Pyrobaculum calidifontis JCM 11548: one gene and its partners. The main gene of each other region encodes a partner of the protein of the gene in region 3 in a complex. Links are inferred from orthologs where the notes say so. Each region holds a gene or a part of one and is shown on either strand. Other genes may lie near its edges.

Region 1 (7,332 bases), 1.9 Mb from region 3 along the record:
ACGGGTCCTCTACATATACCAAGTCGAACTCCTCGATCAGCTTCGCGATAAACTCCAACTGCTCCCTAGGCCCCCTCTCAACCCCCTCGTTTTTGTAGACGTACCTTTCGCCGTTCCAGAGACTAGAGGCGGCTACATCTACGCCGATCCCCACCTCAACGCCCACCTCCTTACCCACCTCCTCTGCCGTCTCTTTTAATATCCTCAAGGCGGTGCGAGAGGATATGCGAGGCGTCCAAGCCCCCTCGTCGTTTTTCCCACCGGTGAAACTCGCGTCCACCTTCAAGATCCCCTTGAGAGCCCTCTTGTGAATTTCTACGTTTGTGTAAATAGCTGTGAAGATGTCGGGGGGATTCAGCGGTATCGCCAAGAACTCTTGTATATCTGGGCCGAGGCCTCTGCTGTGCTTCCCCCCTCCTATCACGTTGCCCAGGGGGAGCGGGAGCCTCCTGGCATAAGCCCCGCCAATGAAGGAGAAGAGGGGAAGCCCAAGAGACGCGGCACCAGCCTCAGCCGAGGCAAACGAGGTAGCTATGGCAACGGCGCCCCCTATACGCTCGAACCTCGCAGTGCCGTCCACCTCCTCCAACTTCCCATCTACCACATATGGCTCGCTCACGTCTAGCCCCACCACCTCTGGCGCCACCAGCCGCTCAAACGCCGCAATTGCCGCATCGATGCCCTCCTCAGGGAAGTACACAACTTCGTTGGCCCCCCTAGACGCCCCGGCCGGCGCCGCGGCCTTGGCCACAAAGTCCTCAGTGGCCACCTCCACCTCAACCGTTAAGTCGCCCCTCCCCGTGAAAATCTTCCTTATCGCAACATCTTTGATCTCCATGGCTACTCTGGAATTATGATTTTCTGCTGTGTTGTAAACACCCGCCTAAAGCCGTCGCTCTTGGTTATGGTAACTACGTCTATGCCCTCGCCAGAGCCTGGGTCGTTTCTAATGGCCGCCTTTACTGCCCTGATGGCCAACTCCACAGCCTCGTCGATTGTAAGATCCTCTCTATACGCCACCTCCAAAGCGCCTTTGGCATAGGGAGACCCACTGCCAGTCGCTATGTACTTCTCCTTGGTCACAGTGCCAAGCCAATCCACCATGTAGAGGACAGGGCCCTCTTCCGCGTCTACGCCGCCTACTATTGAGTGTACAAGGTAGATATATGGGCGAGAGTAGAACAGGAGTAGAGAGACGTAGTTTACCAACGCGCGTATTGGTATAGGCCTCTTGTGCTCAACGCGGTATTCCCGCGCGCGTAGCGAGAGAAAGGATAAGACGGACTGCAGGTCTGCCACGCCCCCCGACATCGTGGCCGCCACGTGGTCGTCGATTTTCCAGATCTTTTCGCCGGCCTTGTGTGCAATGTAGTAGCCGGCGGTGACCCGCTTGTCGGTGGCAAGAACTACGCCGTCTTTAGCCACTATGCCAACAGTGGTGGTCATGTAAGCGCCGCTGAGCCACCTTTAAAAATTAACTCCTTACTTCAACCTCCTCTATAAACCTAACACGCCTCACCTCTGGAAAACGAGTAGAAACTTCTGAGACGTACTGGAGAAGAATACCACCAATCCGCTCGTAGAGCAATACCTCGGCTGGCAGTTGCAGTGTTATTACATCGCCTTCAACAGCCACCTTGACCTTCTCCTCAGAAATCCTAGGCAAATACAGCTTTAACAGAGCCAACGCCTTCTCTTCCACTGTAGTTAGCTTCTTTACTACACGTCCTCTGACAATAAACGCCTTGCCGGCCAGCGGGTGGTTGAAGTCTAACACCACGCGTCCTCCCGAGATCGACACCACCCGCGCCCGTTGCCCCTCGTACTCCACAACATCGTCTACCTGTGGAACAATGCCGTGGCGGTGGAATTCCCTAATAGAGACAACCTTGACCTTGTTCGGGTCTCTTACTCCATAGGCCTTCTCAGGCGGCACCTCTACCTCGAAGTCTTGCCCCTCGTCTATGGACAGCAAGGCGTTCTCCACCGGCTCCCAAAGTTGCGTCTCGCCCAGGACGATGAGGCGGGGTCCGTACACGTTCTCGGGCCTGTAGATGCCGGCCTCCTTGGCCACGGCCTCCACCGTCGTCTCAACTACTTTGTTGTCATCTTTAGACACCACCGTGTAGTCCAGAAGTATGTAGTCGCCCTTGGACAGAGGCATAGCTACGCGGCTTGCTCAGCCTTTTCCTTTGCCTTCTGCCGTTTCACAAGTCTAGTAATGTATCCAGCCACTTTGTTGCGCACAGTCTTGCTGGGTATATCTGCGAGCTCGGCCACCGCCTTCTTGTTTTCTTTAAAGCTCTCGGTAAACCTGTCGGGGTACGCCTCTAAAAGCTTCTCCGCAAGCGACTTTATAAACTTCGGCTTCACGCGACCCATGGCGCACCACCCACGACCCGGTATATAAAGTTTAACCCTCAGCGTACCGTGAGCTCGCCACCTCTCGGGTTAGGTGCATTTCATCACTACGCCTAGAGGCACCTCTGCATATAACTCTTCGCGCCTTGTGCCTCTGCTGGCTTCAAAGGTTACAGCAGAGCCATACGCGCTCCGCGACTATGTGGGCGGTCCTAGCGGTGATTGCGAAGCGATGTGTAGGTACACGGGCAGGCGTGGCGATTGTGAAGCTGGGGTCTACTTTGTCGATTTGCCTATCCCTAGGTTGGGGCATCAAATTTATAAACGATGTGCATTACCGCGCGTATATGGGTAAGCGCATTTTGGTACAGCGGCGCGGAAGAGGCGGCTCGCAGTTTAGGTCGCCCAGTTGGAAGCGGGACGGCCCTGTCCGTTACCCTCCTAACATCTCGGGGAGGGGCATTGTCGTAGAGATATTACATGAGCCAGGCCTCAATGCGCCTGTGGCGAAAATCAGAATGGAGAATGGGGTCGAGTTTTTCAACTACGCTGCTGAGGGCCTCTACGTAGGGCAGGTAATACAGGTGGGCCCCGACGCGCCGCCCGCCGTGGGGAACGTGTTGCCGCTTGGTAAAATTCCGGAGGGTACCATGGTGTTTAACGTTGAGAAGCGGTTTGGGGACGGGGGGAAGTTTGCCAGGTCTGGAGGTACGTATGCCCTGGTAATTGGTCAGAGGCCTGAGGAGAATAAGACAATTGTCCGTCTTCCCAGTGGCAGAGTGATTGAGGTTGACGCAAGGGGTAGAGCTACGATTGGCATTGTGGCTGGCGGAGGGAGGGTTGAGAAGCCGTTTGTAAAAGCTGGCAAGAAGTACCACAGGGCTAGGGCTAAGTCTTGGAAGTATCCGACTGTGAGAGGCAAGGCGATGTCGCCTTATGCCCACCCGCATGGCGGTGGGTCTCACCAGAAGGGCGGCACGCCGGTTCCAAAGACCGCGCCGCCTGGCCAGAAGGTCGGGTTTATTGGCTCGCGTTGTACTGGCAGAGGCTGTGTAAGAGCTAGGGCTCAGCAGAAACAGTAATGGAGAAGAGAAAGGACGACCACATCCACTTAGCTTATTCTGACGTTTCTCAAGTAGGCTCGCCTTGGTTTGACGAGGTTCTCCTCATCCACAACGCTCTGCCCGAGCTTGACTTGGCGGATGTAGACCTCTCGGCGGATTTCCTGGGGGCTAAGGTGAGCGCGCCTTTTGGCATCGGTGCAATGACTGGAGGCACAGAGCTCGCCGGTAAAATTAACGCAGAGCTCGCCAAGGCAGCTGAGGAGTTTGGCATCCCGATGTATGTCGGCTCTCAACGTGTTGCGTTGCAAAATCCCTCAGTTAGGTGGACTTTTGAGGTGGTAAAACAACACGCCCCCACTATCCCCAAGGTGGCCAACTTGGGCGCTCCCCAGCTTTCTGCGTTGCCTGAGGAGAAGGTGGTGGAGTGGGTTGTGGAGGCTGTGGAGATGATTGACGCCTATGCTGTAGCGATTCATCTAAACGCCGCGCAGGAGGTGGTTCAGCCCGAGGGGGAGCCGCGGTTCCGCGGCGTGTTGGAGAAAATCAAGCTTGTCAAGAGGGCGGTGGGGAAGCCCGTTATTGTGAAAGAGGTGGGCAATGGAATATCTAAAGAAGTGGCGGAGCGCCTCGCTGGAGTTGTAGATGCCATAGACGTGGGCGGGCTGGGCGGCACCTCGTTTGTGTCTATTGAGGGGGCTAGGGCGCTGGGGGCTGGCCTAGAGCTGTATAGGCGTATTTCCGAGGTTTTTAAGACGTGGGGTATACCCACTGCGGCCTCTATATGTGAGGTTAGGTCTGTCTTTGGGGGGTATGTGATAGCCTCTGGCGGAGTTAGAAGCGGACTTGATGGGGCAAGGGCTCTGGCTCTTGGGGCGAACTTTTTTACAATGTCTCAGCCTCTGCTAAGAGCTGTCTTAGATGGGAGAATTAGGGAGGAGATCAGCGCCGTCTTGACGGAGCTCAAGGTTGCTATGTTTTTGGTGGGCGCTAGGCGGGTCTCCGACTTGGCCAAGGTCCCCAGGGTGTATGGCCCTAGGCTGAGGGAGTGGATTGAGCAGAGAGGCCTCCGTTGTTAGCTTTATTAACTGCCACATAGTGATTTTTGGTGTCGTGTCCAAGATGTGGCTCTAGGGAGATAATGTTGGCGCCCAGCGGTGAGTTTGTGTGTAAAAAATGTGGGCATAGGTGGCCTCTGCCTCAAGCGGACTTGACGTGGGCTGAGCTGGAGATAAAGAAGGCGAAGCTCTTTGAGAAATATATAGATGAGCCCATTGAAGAGTGTAGCGAATTGCTCTCTAAGCTTAGGCAAGAGCTCGATGAAAAGAGCGCCAGGTTGCTGGCGGGGAAGATACTGATACAACGTGCGGAGAGGAGGAAACTGGCGCCGGCGGAGTTAGAGAAGTTGTATGCAGAGGTGGAGAAGTGTTGGGGATGATAGTCGACGTTTCAAAGAAGCTCGACGTGTATAGATATGCGAAGGCTTCAGTGGAACTCGGGCTCAGCAGGTGTAATACGGTAGTTGCGGCTAAGGGCGCGGCGGAGGCCTACCGCCATTTGCCGTTCTTACATCCAGTGCCACTCCGTGCCGGCGCAACGTGTAGAGGGGGTAGGCTGTACGTGGAGGGCGTCGCGGAGTGGCAAACCGGTGTTGAAATGGACGTGCTTTTCGGCGCCTTAGTTGGGGCAGTGGCTTCGGGGGCCGTGGAGATGAGGAACATGTTAGTTGAGGCAAAGGTGAAGGGATCTCCCGTGGAGATACAAGGCGAGTTGCAAGAGGCCCCATTTGAGCGCCGTGGAGATCTGTCGGCGAGGGCGTTTGGGAGACTTATGTTGAAGAGCCTTGAGCTCGTGAAAAGGCCTGTCGAGAAGGGGCACCCGCTTTACGCGGCACAGACTGCGGCATCTCTAAGTTCTAAGAGGTTCTGCGAAATTGTCGGTGGCGTTTGTCCAAAAATTCAACACTATAAGATCGATATAGAGGTAGTCGACGCGGTGGAGGTGCGCGTGGAGGTGAAGGCTAGAGACGTGTCGCCGGCTCCAGAGGCCCTCTTCTCGGCGGGGGTTGCCCTTTTGACTATATGGGACATGTTGAAGAAGTATGAGAAAGACGAAGCGGGGCAGTATCCGCATACTAGAATTACGTCGATATCTCTAGACTAACCGATTTATATTGGTAAGATCTACGTCTTAATGATCCCAAGGGAGATTAAAGAGGTTTTAGACGTCGTCTTGCGCCACAATAGGTGGAGGAGGTGGGAGACTATAAACCTCATCGCGTCAGAGAACGTGATGTCGCCTCTTGCAGAGATTTTTTACATAAATGACTTCGGCGGCAGATACGCCGAGGGGACAATTGGCAGTAGGTACTACCAAGGGACGAAGTATGTTGACGTGGTTGAGGAGGCGTTGGTGAAGGAATTCGCCGAGGTCCTTGGCGCAAAATTTGTGGATGTGAGGCCAATTTCTGGCACAGTGGCCAACCTGGCTACGTACTTTGCCCTAGTGCCAGAAGGGGGATCTGTGGCGTCGCTTCCCATTAGATGCGGCGGCCACATTAGCCATAGCAACGTGGGCGGGCTAAAGGCGTTGAGGATAAAGACTGTGGAATTGCCCTGGGACTTGGAGAACTTCAACGTCGATGTAGACGCCGCGCGTAAAGTTCTTGAGGATAAGCGGCCAAATCTCGTAATACTTGGCGGCTCTCTCTACTTATTTCCACACCCCATCAAAGAGGTTGCCGAAATAGCCAAAGGTATTGGGGCCTACGTGCTACACGACTCAGCCCACGTCCTGGGGCTAATAGTGGGGGGCGTCTTCCCAAATCCCCTCAGAGAGGGGGCCGACGTAATTACGTCGTCTACTCATAAGACTTTCCCAGGGCCTCAGGGAGGTCTCATAGCGACCAATCTAGGTGATGATGCAAACGGCCAAATTCAGAAGGCTGTATTTCCAACATTTACATCGAATTACCATCTTCACCGCTACGTGGCCACATATATAACTCTCGTCGAGATGAAGCTGTTTGGACACGAATATGCGAGCAGAGTTGTGGAAAACGCCAAAGCCTTGGCTGAGGCCTTGGCCGAGGAGGGCGTCACGCCCGTGGCCGAGAGACTCGGCTTCACGAAGACGCACCAGGTGGCAGTTGACGTGTCAAAGTACGGCGGAGGCGACAAAGTTGCAGCGCTGTTGGAGGAGGCTAATATCATAGTGAACAAAAATGCCCTCCCCTGGGACAGAAGCGTGGTAAAGCCAAGCGGCATTAGGATTGGGGTCCAGGAGATGACTAGGTTTGGCATGGGGAAAGACGAGATGAGGGAAATAGCCAAGTTTATTGCGAGAGTTTTACGCGGCGAGGACCCAGCCTCGGTTAGACGCGACGTAGTAGATTTCAGGAGGGGGTTCGTGGAGGTGAAATACGGCTTTAAGGCGAGCAGAGAAGTGATAGAAGAGGTATTTGCATCGCTTAATCTGCTGGCTTAAATACACAGAGTCCGCCCGCCGTCAATTAGTATGAGCGACCCACTTATATAGCTCGCTTTATCAGAGGCTAGAAACGCCACTAATTCGCCTATCTCCTCCGGCTTGCCTAGGCGGCCCAGCGGAATTTCCGCTGCTATTTCCCTCAGCACATCTTCCACAGACCTCCCCTCACGCTGGGCTCTGGTGGACGCCACTTCTCTTACGCGCTCCGTGTCTATGTATCCTTGCATAATACCGTTGACTAATATATTGTATTGCCCCAGTTGATATGCCAAGGTTTTGACCAGACCTGCTAAAGAGATGCGGATTACGTTGGAGAGTGTAAGCGTGGGTATCGGGTGTTTTAGAGTGCTGGAGGTTATATATATGAGCCTTCCTCCACCCCTCTGTATCATGTGCGGCACTACGTCTCTGGTAAGCCAGA
Region 2 (7,337 bases), 470 kb from region 3 along the record:
GGCACGTTCTTTTTCTCAACGCCACTGGGGACGTCTCCTCGCTTAATCTCCTTAGAGATGTAAAATTTTAAAAAATGGGTCTAGGTACGCCAGGGGCCCGTAGCTCAGTCAGGACAGAGCGGCGGCCTCCGGAGCCGTAGGTCGTGGGTTCAGGCAAAGCCGCCCACAAATCCCACCGGGCCCGCCACCTGTCCTCATCTGCGTGATTAACCATGTCTCTTATTCTGACACAAGGCGCTACTTTTACTTGCCGCTTCAGAGCGAAGCCAGCGCTACTTCTCCTTTGCCGAGGGTTGGCGTAAAGGCGGTAAATGACTGTCCGTGTACCGCCAGATTTCACTTTTGGCAATATCAGAGATATATGGGTAGCAGAGACGCCATCTCATTTGTGAAGTAGATAAACGAGACGATTATAGGGTTAGAAAGTGAAGAGAGATACGGCAAATGTGGAGGACGGAGCGGAAGCGCGGCGAGCCGTCTCTAGGCCTTCTCTTGTTCTATCACATAAGATTGACTTCTGCGCTATTGAGTTTGCAACAAGTGTTCTAGTCCTCAAAGCATTTGAAAGGCGTAGACCCAATATCCTGCCCGCTCTTACGCACCTTCTGCGGCGCAAGGCCTCATTGCCGAGGTCGCCTATCTATCTCACACTTTCCATAAAGCGCAGGTGAGTCACCGCTTGTGTCGAGTTTTACTTTCAGCAAACCCACTATGTTGCGTTGTACATCTCTAAGTTATATACCGCGTTTGGACCTTCAAAAAGTTGTGTAGACTGGAGAAGACTCATCGGGGGGAGGGATGATGAACAGCTTGGCAGGGGGATCCTTGACCGACACCAGGCTCGCTGACTCTCCCTCCCCCGCCCTATAAGGATTTCTTAGCTATTTTTAAACTTTGAAGCGCAGTCAATTAGCTAAGCGCCATGGATTATTGTGTTGGAGAGAGGAGAGTCGGCTTGTGAACGAAACACTTTATGGGTTGGCAGACACTATGACGCGCGACTGTTGCGAAAAGTCTGGCGTATTTACGGCGGCCTGCCCGCCACATCTTATATTTTTATCCCGTGTTTTTGACGTGCTTGCGGCTGTCTTGGAGGGGCCTAGGAGGCTCTTTGTGCGAGAGGTGGCGGTGCCCAGGGTGGAGGGGTATGCCCTTGTGAGGAGCGAGCTCGTGGGGATATGTGGAACTGACAAGGCCTTCTACGTTGGCACATACCCTCTCTTTAAGCGCCCCCTCGTGCCTGGCCACGAGGTTGTGGGAATAGTGGTGGAGGGGCCGCCCCACTTGGTGGGGAGGCGGGTGGTGAGCGAGATAAACTTCCCGGACTGGTCTTGCGACTACTGTAGGTCGGGGCTGTATACCCACTGTCCCTACAAGCGGACCTTGGGCATAGACTTCGACGGGGGCATGGCGGAGTTCTTCGCCGCCCCGCCCACGGCGTTGCACGTCTTCGATGGGCCGCCGGAGTTGGGCATCTTCGTGGAGCCCCTCGCCGCGGTGTTAAACGCCTTTGCCATTAGGCCGATTCGCCCTGGGGACAAGGTGGCTGTGATTGGCACGGGTAACGTGGCCCAGCTGGCGGCGCAGGCGGCGAGGGCACTCGGCGCGTCGCGGGTAGACGGCGTGGTTAGGCGGGGGAGCAGGAAGGCCGCAACCCTCGCCAAGTTCGTAGACGCAGTGGTGGAGGAGCCGGCCGAATCCGCCTACGACGTGGTCTTCGAGGCCTCGGGTGACCCCTCGGCGCTGGAGCTGGCGGTGCGCTTGGCCAAGCCCAGGGGGGTCGTCCACCTGAAGTCCACGCCGGGCCTCCCAGCGACTTTCAACGCCACGTACTTCGTGGTGAAGGAGGTGGCTGTGGTGGGGTCGAGGTGCGGCACCTTTAGGGAGTTTAGGGAGGCGATACGCCTTCTGCTAAGCGGCGCGGTTAAGCCCACTCTAGACGCCGTCTTCCCTCTCGCAGAGGCGCGGGAGGCCTTTGAATACGCCGTGGAAAAGTCGCCGACTAAGGTGGCAGTCCGCGTCTCCTAGGCGGCCAGCCGCTTTAACATTTCCACAAGCCTCAGCGCCTCCTCTCTGTGTCTGTCAAAGGAGGGCTTTTTGAGGAAGTTGTGGTAAAAATTCGCATGTAGCTTCTCGGCGATGCTGAACAGCGTTGAATACTCCGGATTCCCAGTCTCCTCCACCAACGCCTCTACCGCCTCCCACAAGCCTCTCTGCGTGTAATTCGGCATCCCCCTCTTCTCTGCTACAACGCTCAACAGCGCGACCACAGCCCCCCAGTACTTCTCCCCCGCCTGCACTAGGTCGCCCCTTGCGTAAAGCTCCTCAGCCTCGGCGAGGTACTTCTCCGCCAGCCTCAAGTAGACGACGGCTCTCTCCTGCGGGTCTAGCTCTCGCAACACGGCGTCAACCAGCGACTGTTCTACGGACTTACCGCGCCTCTGCGCCACGGCCTTGGCCACTTCTGCAACTTCCTTTGGCAATACGTAGTCCGCATGGGCTTGTGGGCGTCTGCTTAAATGTGTTTACGGCTACGGGTTAAAGTTAATAAACTGGTCCATTGTGCGGGGGCATGGGTCTTAAGATCAATAGGCCGCGTAGAGGCTCGATGGGAGTCTATCCGAGGAAGCGCGCGGCGGATATTGTGCCTAGGGTGCGCACGTGGCCTGAGGTCAACCTGGGGAAGCCGACGCTCTTGGGCTTTGCCGCGTATAAGGCGGGGATGCTCCACGCCGTTGTTGTAGACGACAGGCCCACTAGCCCGCTTTATGGGAAAGAGGTGGTGAAGGCTGTCACAGTCCTCGACGCGCCTCCTCTTTACGTGGCCGCGGTGAGGCTTTACACCCTGGACCCAACCAACGGCTACAAGGTGGCGGTGGGGGAGGCTTGGGTCTCTGAGCCACCGGCCGACTTGAGGAGAGTTCTCACTTTGCCGGAGAAGTTTGACACTGAGAAGCAGTTGAAGGCGTTGGAGGAGTACAGAGACGTGGCTGTCGACGTGAGAGTCCTCGTGGCTACTCAGCCCAGGCTCTCCGGCATTGGGAAAAAGACGCCCGAGGTCTTGGAAATCCCCGTGGGCGGAGTGCCCAGCATAGACGAGAGGATTAACTTCGCCATATCGCTCCTGGGGAAGACCGTGTCGCCGAAGGACGTCTTTACGCCTGGCCAGCTGGTCGACGTGATTGCGGTCACTAAGGGCAAGGGCTACCAGGGCGTAGTGAAGAGGTTCGGCGTCACTATCCTCCCGAGGTGGCACAAGCACAGGAAGGGCCACAGGCGGACGGGCACCATAGGCCCCCAGGCGCCGGCGCTTATGTTCACTCAGCCCAGGCCGGGCCAGATGGGCTTCCACCAGCGCACTGAGTACAACAAGAGGATTCTAAAGATAGGGGACAACGGCGCCGAGATTACACCCAAGTCTGGCTTTCCGCACTACGGCGTTATAAAGGGGCCGTACATCCTTCTGCAGGGCAGCGTGCCTGGGGCTAGGAAGAGGCTTGTCGTGCTTAGATACCCAGTTAGACCGCCTAAGAAGGCGCCGCCAGCCGCAGAGCCGCAGGTGGTTTGGGTTAGTTCTCAAAGTATTTAAACTGGGCCAATATGGGCGCCGTGGTTAAAGAGTTGTTGAAGTTCAAGCTTCTGGACCTCTCGCCGTACATAAAACCAGCGGAGGAGAGGCCTCCCGAGGCTCTTAAGGTTTATGACGTAAATGGGCAGTACATGGCCGACATAGAGACGCCGATACACTTCTACGAGCCCGTGAGGCCCGACTTGATTAGGAGAGCCTACTTAAGCGCCTTGAGCGCGAGGTTTCAGCCTAAGGGCGTCTACGAGGGCGCTGGCAAAGAACACAGTTGCGAGTCCTTTGGCGTGGGCTTGGGAATTGCGAGAATTCCGAGGTACAAGGGGCATCTCTGGCCGCGTGGCTGCTTTGCCCCTAACACTAGGGGAGGCAGGAGGGCCCACCCGCCGAGGCCTGAGAAGAAGTTGCACGAGGAGATTAACTGGAAGGAGAAGAACTTGGCCATTAGGTCCGCCATAGCGGCCACTGCGTACAAGTCGTGGGTAGCCGCCAGGGGGCACATGGTGGAGAAGGTCCCCTCTCTGCCGCTTGTGGTGTCGGGGGATGCTGAGAAAATTGCTAAGGCCAAGGAGGCGAAGAAGCTCTTCGAGGTGCTGGGCCTCTGGCCCGACGTGGAGAGGGCGGCGGAGGGCGTGAAAATTAGGGCTGGGAAGGGGAAGATGCGCGGCAGGAGGTACAAGGAGCCTAAGAGCGTGTTAGTCGTGGTGTCGGAGCTGGACGTGCCTCTAATAGGCGCCGTTAGGAATTTCCCAGGCGTAGACGTTGTGCCAGTGAGCCACTTAAACATGCTGGTGCTGGCTCCCGGCGGCGTGCCGGGGCGGCTGACCCTCTGGACCGCCACGGCTGTGGAAAGGCTGAAGGGACTGTTCCTATGATCAAGAGGTTTGTCATCACTGAGAAGGCCTTGAGGCTCGCGGAGCGGGAGAACAAGATAACCATAATCGTGGAGAGGACCGCCACTAAGAAGCAGATAGCAGACGAAGTGCAGAGACTCTACAACGTCAAAGTGGAGAAGGTCAACACGCTCATAACGCCGCGCGGGGAGAAGAAGGCATATGTAAAACTCGCCGAGGGCTACAGCGCGATGGACCTATTGACAAAGCTGGGAGTCCTGTAGTCAGTTCGTGGGTTCTACATCACTAGTCAGTACTTAAAACCCACATCACCGACCCCTACTGCCTACGTGTTTTTTACTTTTCTTTTTTCAGTAGGCGGATCCAGGTGGCTATAGACTCGCCGCCGGCGACGTACTTGTTCTTAATGAGGTAGTACTGGGATACCACTTTTGCCTGGACTAGGTACGCGGCGAAGAGGTTTACGAGGACTCTCGCCCCGCCCCTCCTCACGAGGCCCTTTATGTACTCCTCTGGGTAGTCGCGCGCCACTGGGTTTCCGCGCTCTGCGGCCTCTCTTGCGCGGAGCGAGAAGAGGCGGATGCCCACGGTCTTGAGCCACGCGCGGAATTTCTCCACCTCGCTCCTGTAGCCCTTCGCCAAGTCGCTCTCGAGGAAGTGTGGCCAGTACTTCTCAATCTCCTTTAAGACAGACTCCACGTCTAAAAACCTGGGCGTGTATTTAAGCTACGCGGTGTAATACCCCACGGCGATCTTCCTCTTGACCTCGGCGCCGCAGTTGGGGCAGTAAAGAGTGTTTCCCCTCCTCTTCAACAGAGAGCCGCATTTGGGGCACCTGGAGAGCACTACGCCGTATGTGGCCCCCCTCGTGGAGACGACGAGAGGCGGGCCGTAGGTGGAGACCACCTTTGCCCTTATGTAGTCGCCTATGCCGAATTCCCCGTCGGCGAAGAAGTTGGGCAAGACTCCAGTGATTTGGTACTTCATGTCCACGGGGCCCCGCTCCCCCTCTACCGCGAAGCACTTGAGCTGGTACGCCCGGCGCCCCTTGCCCAACACTACGCAATACACCACTGTGCCGGGGGGCGGAATGGGGGGTTCGCGGAAGGGCTTCACCACGGCTAGGTGCGCCTTGGGGTCGTAGGCCGCCGTGCCCGTGGCCGAGGCCATGTACTTGTAGCTGTTGAGGTAGGCCGCTCCCCTAACCTCAAACTCCTCCGCATAAGCCACAGTCTCTCCTGGCGTAACTACCTTCTTCACGTGGGGCAAAGCTCCTCAGTATATATTTTTTTAAACTGCCTTCAACATGCGCCGTGTACATCGGCCTGTCCTTTAAATTCCACGACAGAGGGGAGGTGGAGAAGTTCCTCGCCTTCCTAGAGCGGCACCTCGACGTTGAATACCTCGTGGACGTCCGGCTTACACACGTCTACGTACAACTGCAGGGCGACGAGAAGAAGCTCGAGGAAGCCGCGGCCCTCGTGAAAAGCCTGGCCGGCCTGGCGCGCCGGGGGAGAGAGCGGAGACGAGTGCCCCTCCTAGTCCTCTTCAGAGACGTGGAGCTCGCCAGGCCCATACCCCCCGACGTAATCGCCGACGCGTTAACGCTGAGGGGCTACCCCTCGGCCGTGAAAGGCTCTGCACTGGAGACAACGGCGGAGTACGAAGAGGTGTTGAAGACGGCGGAGGCTCTCTCAAAGATGTACCTAGAGGCCGAGGGGCTGAGGATAACTCCTCACGCAAAGCGGGTAGTAGTGGCGTACGCCTACGCCACGGGCAAGGGGCTGGAGGAGGCCGTGGAGGAGTTAGCCAAGGCGGGCGTATTGAACAGAGGCGAGCTTATCAGCCTAAGAAAGCCTCTGGAGGAGGCTAGAGAGGCAATTTTAAAAATTGTTGAGAAAAAGGCGCCGTGATAAGCATAGACATAGTTAGACTAGACGAGTCCTACCTGGAGTTCAAGGCCAAGGGCGAGACCTACACCCTATTCTCGCCGCTCGTCGAATATCTGTCAAAAGACCCCGACGTCGAGTACGTCCAATTCGACGTAGACCACCCCCTTCAGGAAAACGTCACCTTTAAGGTCAAGGTGAGGCGGGGCAACCCCCTAGACGCCGTCAAGAGGGCGGTGGAGGCCATCTTAAGAGACTTAGAAGAGCTCGAAAGAGGCTTCTTCCAGTGATCCTCGTCTTGGCCGAGGCCGCGCTGGAGCTAGTGCCAGAGAGCTTGTGGCGGCACCCAGCCATAGTGGCTGACGCCAGGAGGAGGGGGAAGAAGCCGGGCGAAATACTGCTGGACCGGGCTAGACACCACGTGGCCATGGCCAAGTTGGACAAGGCGGAGAGGAGGGGCAGGCCCGACATTGTTCACCAAGTGCTTCTGGCGTTTCAGTACAGCCTCTTGAACAGGGCGGGGAGGGGGCGGGCGTTTGTACACACTGTGGGCGACTACATAATCTCCGTCAAGCCGGAGACCAGGGTGCCCAAGAACTACAACAACTTTGTCTCTCTAATGGAGCAGCTCTTCAAGGTGGGCAGAGTGCCCCCCGAGGGGGAGGCGCTGATGGAGGCGAGGCGGGGATCCTTGGCCGCCCTCTTGGAAGAGCTGGGGGGCAAGTGGGTCGCACTGCACGAGCAAGGCAGGGCTGTTTCCTTCGCGGAGCTGGGAAGGGCTGTGGCCGACGCCGTGGTCGTAGTGGGGGGCTTCCCCCACGGCGACTTCGAGAACAAGTGGATCTTGGAGGGGGCCGAGGCCGTGTATAAAATTGGCAACGTCTCTCTGGACGCAGCGCAGGCGGTGTGCCGCGCCGTGGCGGCGGCTGAGGCGGCCTTGGGCTTAATCTAAATATAGTGGGTGTAATTGTGCAGTTCCAGCTCTACCTCAAGAGGCGGGGAAAGTGGCGG
Region 3 (7,392 bases):
ACATACTCTAAGGGTTAAGAGAAAGGTCTTGAAGCTGTCTCCCACGCCCGTCGGCGTTGGCAAGGAGGCGGTAGTTTACGTGGGGGAGAGCCCCTCTGGCTTTAAACTCGCCGTCAAGTTCCACAGGGGCGGAGTCTCTGTCTTTAGGTATGAGAAGGCGTTTCAAAGACTTGTGAAAAAGTACGCGCACCTCGCCCAGGTATACGAAACTAGGCTCTCTGCGCTTGCCGAGTACTTTGCCCTTGAAAAAGTGTTCGAAGCGGGGGGGCACGTCCCAGAGCCCATAGCGGTGAATAGACACGTCGTTATTATGGCATATATAGACGGCGTAGAGTTGTATAGATGTAGGAGTTGCGACTTTAGACGAGTGGCGGAGGACGTGTTAGAGACGGTGGCCACGGCCTTGCGCATAGGCATCGTCCACGGAGACCTTTCTCCCTACAACGTCATTGCCGGAGAGCGCGGCTACGTCATCGACTGGCCGCAGTGGATGCCTACAGATAGCCCAGGCGCCGAGGCGTATCTAAGACGCGACCTTGAGAACATCTCAGCGTTTTTCCGAAGGGTTGGGGTTGAGCTTCAGTTAAAGGACTTCGAGCTCGGCCGCGGCATGGGGGACGCGTTTGTGGAGCTCATAAATAAAAACCTGAGAATGTAACACGTGCCCATCCTTGGCATAGACGTTGTGCCTGGCGGCGGATTTGCCTACGTGGTTCTTGAGAATAATGTCGTCGTGGAGAGAGGGGTAACAGACGTACGCAACTTGGTTAATCTGTTTAAAAAATACCGTTGCGAAGTTTTGGCTGTCGACAGCGTAAGCGAGCTGTTTCAACACGGCCGGCTGTTGATCAAGGCGTTGGGCAGACTGCCCTACGTGGTTAACGTGGTGGAGGTCACCAGGGGCATGGAGCTTAAAAGCACCGAGGACCTTGTCAGAGAATATTTCGGTGTTGAAAAGGGGCGGCTAGACCCCCTTGAGACCGCGTTTTACCTAGCCATGCTTGCACAGAGGGGGGTAGGCACGCCGGTTAAACTTTTTGAAGAGGAGACCGTAATCTTGATACACCGCCGCATTTCCACGACGCCGGGCGGCATGAGCAGGAATCGGTATATGAGGAATGTGACTCATAGGATAAAGGCGCTTATGGCCAAGATCGAGGCAAGGCTTAAGGAGGCTAAACTAGACTACGACTTGTTTGTAAAAGAGGAGTCTGGCGAGGTGAGCTCTGCGAAGTTTGTAGTGTATGCAAATAGAGAGGTGGTGAGGCGCTACGTCAAGCCCATGAGGAGCATAGACGTGGCAGTCTCCATATTTTCTCTCCCAGCCAAACGCGGCGAGGAGGCGCATACATTGCGCTACCTAATAATCGGCGTGGACCCAGGCGTTGTGACAGGCTTAGCCATTTTGACGCTGGACGGGGAAGTTTTAGACACGGTGGCACGGCGCAGTTTTTCACGCGGGGATTTAGTTAGATATGTACAACAGTGGGGCGTCCCCGTCCTCGTGGCGACAGACGTGGGAGAGGCCCCGGAGTACGTCAAACGCCTCGCCGCAATGGTGGGGGCGGCGTTGTACACACCTGGCAGAGACTTGTCGACGGAGGAAAAGGCGCAGATAGTTGAAAGAACTGGCTGGCGGGTCAAGACTACTCATGAGAGAGATGCGCTGGCCGCGGCGTATAGGGCGTATTTGGAGTACAAGCCCAAGTTTGAGAGAATTGAGAAAGAGTTTGGCGCCATTCTTAAGCCGGAGCAGATGGCGTATGCGAAGGCGCTGGTAATAAGAGGCTACTCTATTGCGCAGGCGGTTTCCGAGGCGCTTAAGAGAAAGGAGAGGGGTGAGACAAGGGTGGTGTATATAACGGTCGAAAAGCCCTGTAGTTCAGAAGACGAGAAGTTGTCCTCGCTTGTAAAGGCGTTGCAGTACGAGAACCAACAGTTGCAGAGGGAAGTAGAGGAGTTGAGGAGAGAGAATGCCGCCTTGCGTAGGGCAATGGAAGACGAGAAGTGGAAGGACGTCAAATACAGGGAAATGCAAATGAGAATAGAGCAGCTTCTGCGAACATTAGGCGAAAAGGAGGCGGAGATCAACTCGCTCAAGAAGACTTTTGTAGAAGTCCTCATGGACAGAGAGAGATACAGGGTGGTTCACAAGACTGAGCTGTCCGAGTGCCGCGGCGGCGAATATGCCGGGACCATATGTAAAAACTTTGAAAGTCTCGATGAGGCAGTTGCGCGCAAGTCGCTCGGGGTGCCCCTCAAGGAGGTGGTGAAGCTAGACCTCGGCGAGTTCTACGTAGTAGACATGGACAAGGTGGCGGAGCTCGTAGCCGAAATTAAGAGGAGGTTAGACGAGCGCAAAGGCGTTGACTTAAAGAAAATAGTGGAGGAGTACCGTCGGGGCCTAGTATAGGCTTACTTCGCCTCTCAGAATTAGCTCAGTTACCTGCGTTATTCGGTCCATTTCCTCTTTAGCAATAGCCTCGGCTTCTCTGCGCAGTTCGCCAGTCAGCTCGCCACTGCTTAATATTTCCACGTTCAAGATCTTGGGCTCGTTTATCGGCTTGCCGATCTGCGAAACTACCTCCACGTAGACTTCTACGACGTCTTTTACCTCTTTGTATATCCTATCCGCGATTCTCTGCGCCACGACGTTGTAGATCTTGCCAACGTGGCTGACGGGGTTCTTCCCGGCAGCCGCTTCAAGAGACATGGAGCGCATAGGGGTTATGAGCCCGTTTGCCTTATTGCCTCTCCCCGTCATTCCATCGTCACCGTGTTCAGCCGATGTGCCTGTCACCGTGAGATAGAATATGTCGTATTCCGGCTTGTCTGCCGCATTTACGGTGACCTCCACGTTGTAATCTGGCATAATCTTAGCCGCCAAGTCTTCAATGGCGCGTTTTACATCCTCTTTCACTGAGATGTAGTGACTCTTATCTTTGACAAGTCGGCTAATCATGGCGCACGCCACCGTCAATTTGACCTCCTTCCCCACTCTAACGCCCATTACTTTGACGTCTTCGCCAACCTCGGGGTACTTGGACTTAAAATCGCGGGAATTCAACAACCTCTCCGTCTTGTACACAAGCTCCTCAAGCGGCGTCAAGGGGGCATAACCCACGCCGACCGATGTGTCGTTTGCGAGAGGCACCCCCCTCACTCCCAAGTCGTAGATGCCCACCAAATCGGCCGAGCCTTGACCAATTCTGTAATCGATTATTGTATGCACGTCTGGGTCTAGGAAACGAAAGTGGCTCTTCAGCCAATCCCGCGCGGCTTGGATCACAATGGTTCCAAGCGGTATCTTCACAGTCCCATCTTTTGTCTTAACTTCTGAAGTGGCTCTGCCTGACACTATTATGTATATGGGCTGTATAACTTCGCCCCCGCCGAACTTAGGCGCAGCCTGGCCGCCAACTACCAAAGTCTTGTCCACGTTGTGGTGTAGAATTACGCCGAAGTGCTCCAGGTAGTACCTAGATAAGTACCGGCTCACCCACTCGGAAATCCCATCTGCTATGTAGTCTGGGTGCCCTTGGCCCTTCCTCTCCACTATTTCAACAAGCCGCTTGGCCGTCGGAATTTTATCAACTTTCTCTACGACTATCATGAGGACACGTCGATGGCTGAGACATATATAACTTGCGACCCGCGGACCACTATACGGCCATACCGAGTGACTGGTTCTCCACTTCGGTCGAGCTCAGCGGCGTCGTCCAACACTAGGTTCATACAACTGTCGTAGGCGGTCAATACGCCTTTTACGGCAATGCCGCCCTTAAGCCGCGCCACCACCTCCTTGTTTAACATCTTTGTAAGCACTTTAATAGGAGATGGGAGCTTTACTTGTTGCGACGACTTCGACATATTGAGCCTTAAACCCTCCAATATATAAAACTTAGCCCCTTCTCTCGTAAACCAGCAAGTCGTCTATCCACTCCACATGGGCCATTAAGGTCCTTCTGCAACAATACCTAACGACGCCCAGCTCGTCAAGGACACGGCCGGGATGTTCGCCGGCCAGCACCCGCTTTTTAAAAACGGCGTAGAGATGGCCCAGCGGCTTTCCGCAAGTAAAACACCTAACTGGAATAATCATCTATAAGCCTTCTGCCTTTTGCTTCTCGCGTGCTTTATTCCAGGCTTTTTAGGCTCAGTCCTACGGGGATCTCCCTTAAGCATGTAGGGGTCGTACTCCTCGTACAGCTTCTTCAATTCCTCGCTCTGGAAATAAGCTACAAGACCCCTGGCAATGGCGATCCTAGTGGCAATTGCCTGCCCCATATACCCCCCACCTCTCACATTAACCTCAATATCCACCTTCTTAGCCAAATCGCCGGCGAGAATGAGAGGCTCTTGCATCTTGACTCTCGCCATTTCTATCGGCCAAAGCTCAAGGGGATATCCATTAATTCTCACCCGCCCCATCCCCGGCTTAATTATGGCCCTGGCTACCGCAGTTTTCTTCTTCCCTACAGAGATAATGACTCTGGGGTTCTCCTGCAAGATAGAGACCCAAGGCATCTCGCCTTCCATAACCCTATCCGCTGGTTGCTTGTTTTATTTTTTTCGCCCACACCTCCTTGGCCTTGTTCCACTTCTCCCACGCCGCTGGGTCAATACTGCGCCACACCTCTTCAAGTGTCACAAACTGCATGAGCGGCCTAACCCTCAGCTTGGCGGCAGGAACCTCATAGAGGACTAGGCGCCGCCGCTGAATAAAGTCCAGGGGGATCGACATATAGACCCTAAGCCTCTTTAACGCATCACGCCCACTCTCAACTTTCTTGGGCAACATCCCCCTGACAACTCTCTTAAATACCCTATCGGGCCTCCTCGGTATCTTTGGCCCAGCCTTCTCAGGATTGTAGTGAGTCCTCCACTCGCTGATTTTGCGCATGAACCACTCCACTACCATCTTCCTATCCCCCGTCACAACAAGTTTCTCCGCGTTCACCACCACCACCCGAAGCTCAGGCTTAGACAACAGGATTTTGGCCACATATGACGCAAGACGGCCCATTATGTGTCCCTCGGCGTCTATTACTATTTCGCCTTTCTCAGGTATTTGCGAAAGGTCGAGAACTTTTTTGACGATCATATCACTATCTTTACGCCGCTCCCCTTGGGATTCCGCCTAACTAACTCAGGTATTGTCAAAACCTCTCCGCCGGCCTCTACCACCTTCTTCCACGCCTTTGGAGTTACGCTGACGGCCGCTACAACGACACGCTTTTTGAGCTCGCCTCCGCCAAGCAACTTCCCAGGGATTACAACTACGTCTCCATCATTGGCAACTCTATTTAGCTTGCCCACATTGACTACAACTCTACTCCGCCTAGGCCTCTCCACGAGTTCGGCAATGGCCCTCCATATGTTGGCAGAGTTGGCAGTGGCGGCCTTTCTAAGAAATCTGATAAGCATCCTCAACTGCCTATTTGTCGGACCCGTGGGATTAGGAGGCATACCGCCACCCCGAGATGCCCAGTATTTAAAGTTTTGCCTCAGCCTTCCTGCTCAAGGCGTCTAGAAAGTCTTCAAATTTTTTCTTCAATATTCTAAAAGCCTCGCGCAACGCAGTCTCGGCGTCATAATTCCCAAACGACTCAATCCAAAACACATACTTATCCTTTTCCCACTCTACCACGATGCCGCCTCCGCACATCTCTTTGCACGTGGTCGCCTTGTTAAACGTGCACTCTAACGGGTTTTCAAGATTGCGGCACACCTCTTTACACATTTCTCTACACTCCTCTCTCTTCACAACTACCTTGGGATAGTAGTAGTAGCTTGCCAGTGCGGCTTGCCACTTTGCGTGATCTCTGGCTCGGCCGAGTTTCGCATAAGCCTCAACAACCACTGACTGGCCTTCTACAAGTTTTACAATTGGAATATCTTTATATACCGGTGCGACATCTGGTCTATCGGCCACTAGGTCTCCGGCATATACCACCACATCTCCTGTCGCGTTTACTTGGAGAGTAAGCCTAACGGTGCATTCAGAGGGGTCCACGAGGCCCGATTCGCAGTCTTCTATCGGCGGCAGGTCTTTGAGCGGCGTTGTAAGCGGTATAAGGCCAAGTCTGTGCGCCAACATTTCGTCGTACATCACCGACGTATTGTTAACCACAACCACGCTGTCTATGGCTAAGACGGGCAACTCGGAGATGATTACCCTCCTGAGCGAGTTTATAAGCGATGGGGGCACGCCCTCTACAACTGCCTTGGCAAAAAACTGCGACTTTTCAACTATGGAGACCTTTGGCATTTACCTTGTCGGCTTCTGCTTTTTACCACGCCAAATGGCCCAGAGAGATACGCCGTTTACTTTGACGACTTTAAACCTGACCCCCGGGATGTCTCCAAGAGACTTGCCCTCGGGGCCTCCTATGCGTTCTATTATAACTTCGTCGTGCTCATTTATGTAGTTTAAGCCACCGTCGTATGGCACAAAGGCTGTCACTACTTTCCCATTTTTTACCAACTGTACTCTGACGCATTTTCTGACGGCGGCATTAGGCTTCCTCGCCTCAACTCCAACTTTCTCGAGCACTATTCCTCTAGCCATGGGGGCGCCCTCAAGTGGGTCATACTTCTCTGCAAGGCCCAACATCCTGCGCTTGTAAGTCACGTCGTTCCACCTAAACTTCTGCCGCTTTTTCTTAAGCTTGCCGCCTGCGAAGAGGCCGTACGGCGACTTTTTCCCAGGCACGCCTACCGCAACTGCTTGCTTAATAAACTTTATGCCAGGATAATTTTCTCGATGTCGTAATAACGCTTGGCCAAAAGCTTTGCCCTAGCTATGTTACGGCCGTTCTTCCCTATCGCTATTCCCTTGTCCTCTGGCACAACCGTAGTTATAGCCACCTTGGCCCCCGACGGCGCCTTTGTAATTTTCACCACGATAACCCTTGCCGGGTACAGACTGTTTTTAATAAGTTCCTCTGGCGTGTCGCCTGCCTCTACTACCTCTACGTCTTTCCCAATTATTTGGCGCAACATTTTCACATTAGCGCCGCCCTTGCCCACGGCCAGCGCCGCTTGGTTTTTCTGTACCACAAATATGATACGAGAGTACTCGTGGTCTACTACGACGTCTATGGGGGTGACCCCCGTTATGCTCTCGAAAAGAGTGGCGTACCTAATTTCATCTTCAGTAAGCCTGATATCAGGCATGCTCCACAAGCTTCAAAATTTCGCTCTGACCTGGGTCAACTACGGCGAGTGCCATTATCTTATGAGGCCTCTTCGCCGCGGCGCCCAGTTCTATACTCGAACCTGGAAATGTGAAAATGGGCACTCCCGCCAGCTTCGCATAGTATTCTATGTCTTCTCTAGCCCACCTGGGGGCATTTGCCGCTATTATTACCAACTTCGGCGCGCCAGTTA

What was found.
Region 1: PCAL_RS11135 (region 3) and PCAL_RS00090 share a complex: the UniProt entries of both Methanocaldococcus jannaschii proteins name them as parts of the 50S ribosomal subunit. The link is inferred for Pyrobaculum calidifontis JCM 11548 from one-to-one orthologs.
Region 2: PCAL_RS11135 (region 3) and rpl3p share a complex: the UniProt entries of both Methanocaldococcus jannaschii proteins name them as parts of the 50S ribosomal subunit. The link is inferred for Pyrobaculum calidifontis JCM 11548 from one-to-one orthologs.

The regions. Positions count from the first base shown.
Region 1 is NC_009073.1:8,378-15,709, reverse strand. Bases 1,816-4,575 are described here. They hold PCAL_RS00090 (50S ribosomal protein L2), read left to right. Parts: upstream 1,816-2,708; coding sequence 2,709-3,443; downstream 3,444-4,575. Other genes in these bases: PCAL_RS00080 (TFIIB-type zinc ribbon-containing protein), read left to right, coding at 4,531-4,575; fni (type 2 isopentenyl-diphosphate Delta-isomerase), read left to right, coding at 3,443-4,501; PCAL_RS00095 (30S ribosomal protein S17e), read right to left, coding at 2,167-2,382; PCAL_RS00100 (peptidylprolyl isomerase), read right to left, coding at 1,816-2,164. Also shown: eno (phosphopyruvate hydratase), read right to left, coding at 1-838; PCAL_RS00105 (Ntn hydrolase family protein), read right to left, coding at 841-1,446; more of PCAL_RS00100, read right to left, coding at 1,475-1,815; more of PCAL_RS00080, read left to right, coding at 4,576-4,860; PCAL_RS00075 (cyclic pyranopterin monophosphate synthase MoaC), read left to right, coding at 4,857-5,585; glyA (serine hydroxymethyltransferase), read left to right, coding at 5,616-6,908; PCAL_RS00065 (SDR family oxidoreductase), read right to left, coding at 6,905-7,332. UniProt on the Methanocaldococcus jannaschii protein: One of the primary rRNA binding proteins. Required for association of the 30S and 50S subunits to form the 70S ribosome, for tRNA binding and peptide bond formation. It has been suggested to have peptidyltransferase activity; this is somewhat controversial.
Region 2 is NC_009073.1:1,469,725-1,477,061, forward strand. The notes cover bases 1,816-4,580. They hold rpl3p (50S ribosomal protein L3), read left to right. Parts: upstream 1,816-2,572; coding sequence 2,573-3,589; downstream 3,590-4,580. Other genes in these bases: PCAL_RS08380 (MDR/zinc-dependent alcohol dehydrogenase-like family protein), read left to right, coding at 1,816-2,028; PCAL_RS08385 (PaREP1 family protein), read right to left, coding at 2,025-2,483; rpl4p (50S ribosomal protein L4), read left to right, coding at 3,601-4,458; PCAL_RS08400 (50S ribosomal protein L23), read left to right, coding at 4,455-4,580. Outside these bases: more of PCAL_RS08380, read left to right, coding at 1,075-1,815; more of PCAL_RS08400, read left to right, coding at 4,581-4,700; PCAL_RS08405 (hypothetical protein), read right to left, coding at 4,774-5,136; PCAL_RS08410 (exosome complex RNA-binding protein Csl4), read right to left, coding at 5,164-5,697; PCAL_RS08415 (DUF2067 family protein), read left to right, coding at 5,751-6,350; PCAL_RS08420 (DNA-directed RNA polymerase subunit L), read left to right, coding at 6,347-6,616; PCAL_RS08425 (ribosome biogenesis protein), read left to right, coding at 6,613-7,278; PCAL_RS08430 (apurinic/apyrimidinic endonuclease family protein), read left to right, coding at 7,284-7,337. UniProt on the Methanocaldococcus jannaschii protein: One of the primary rRNA binding proteins, it binds directly near the 3'-end of the 23S rRNA, where it nucleates assembly of the 50S subunit.
Region 3 is NC_009073.1:1,944,316-1,951,707, reverse strand. Bases 3,325-6,144 are described here. They hold PCAL_RS11135 (50S ribosomal protein L13), read right to left. Parts: upstream 5,105-6,144; coding sequence 4,544-5,104; downstream 3,325-4,543. Other genes in these bases: PCAL_RS11125 (DNA-directed RNA polymerase subunit D), read right to left, coding at 5,495-6,144; PCAL_RS11130 (50S ribosomal protein L18e), read right to left, coding at 5,101-5,469; PCAL_RS11140 (30S ribosomal protein S9), read right to left, coding at 4,099-4,539; PCAL_RS11145 (DNA-directed RNA polymerase subunit N), read right to left, coding at 3,902-4,102; PCAL_RS11150 (U6 snRNA-associated Sm-like protein LSm6), read right to left, coding at 3,610-3,870. In the rest of the region: PCAL_RS11165 (RIO1 family regulatory kinase/ATPase domain-containing protein), read left to right, coding at 1-658; PCAL_RS11160 (DUF460 domain-containing protein), read left to right, coding at 662-2,413; more of PCAL_RS11155, read right to left, coding at 2,405-3,324; more of PCAL_RS11125, read right to left, coding at 6,145-6,271; PCAL_RS11120 (30S ribosomal protein S12), read right to left, coding at 6,272-6,715; PCAL_RS11115 (NusA-like transcription termination signal-binding factor), read right to left, coding at 6,745-7,179; PCAL_RS11110 (50S ribosomal protein L30e), read right to left, coding at 7,172-7,392. UniProt on the Methanocaldococcus jannaschii protein: This protein is one of the early assembly proteins of the 50S ribosomal subunit, although it is not seen to bind rRNA by itself. It is important during the early stages of 50S assembly.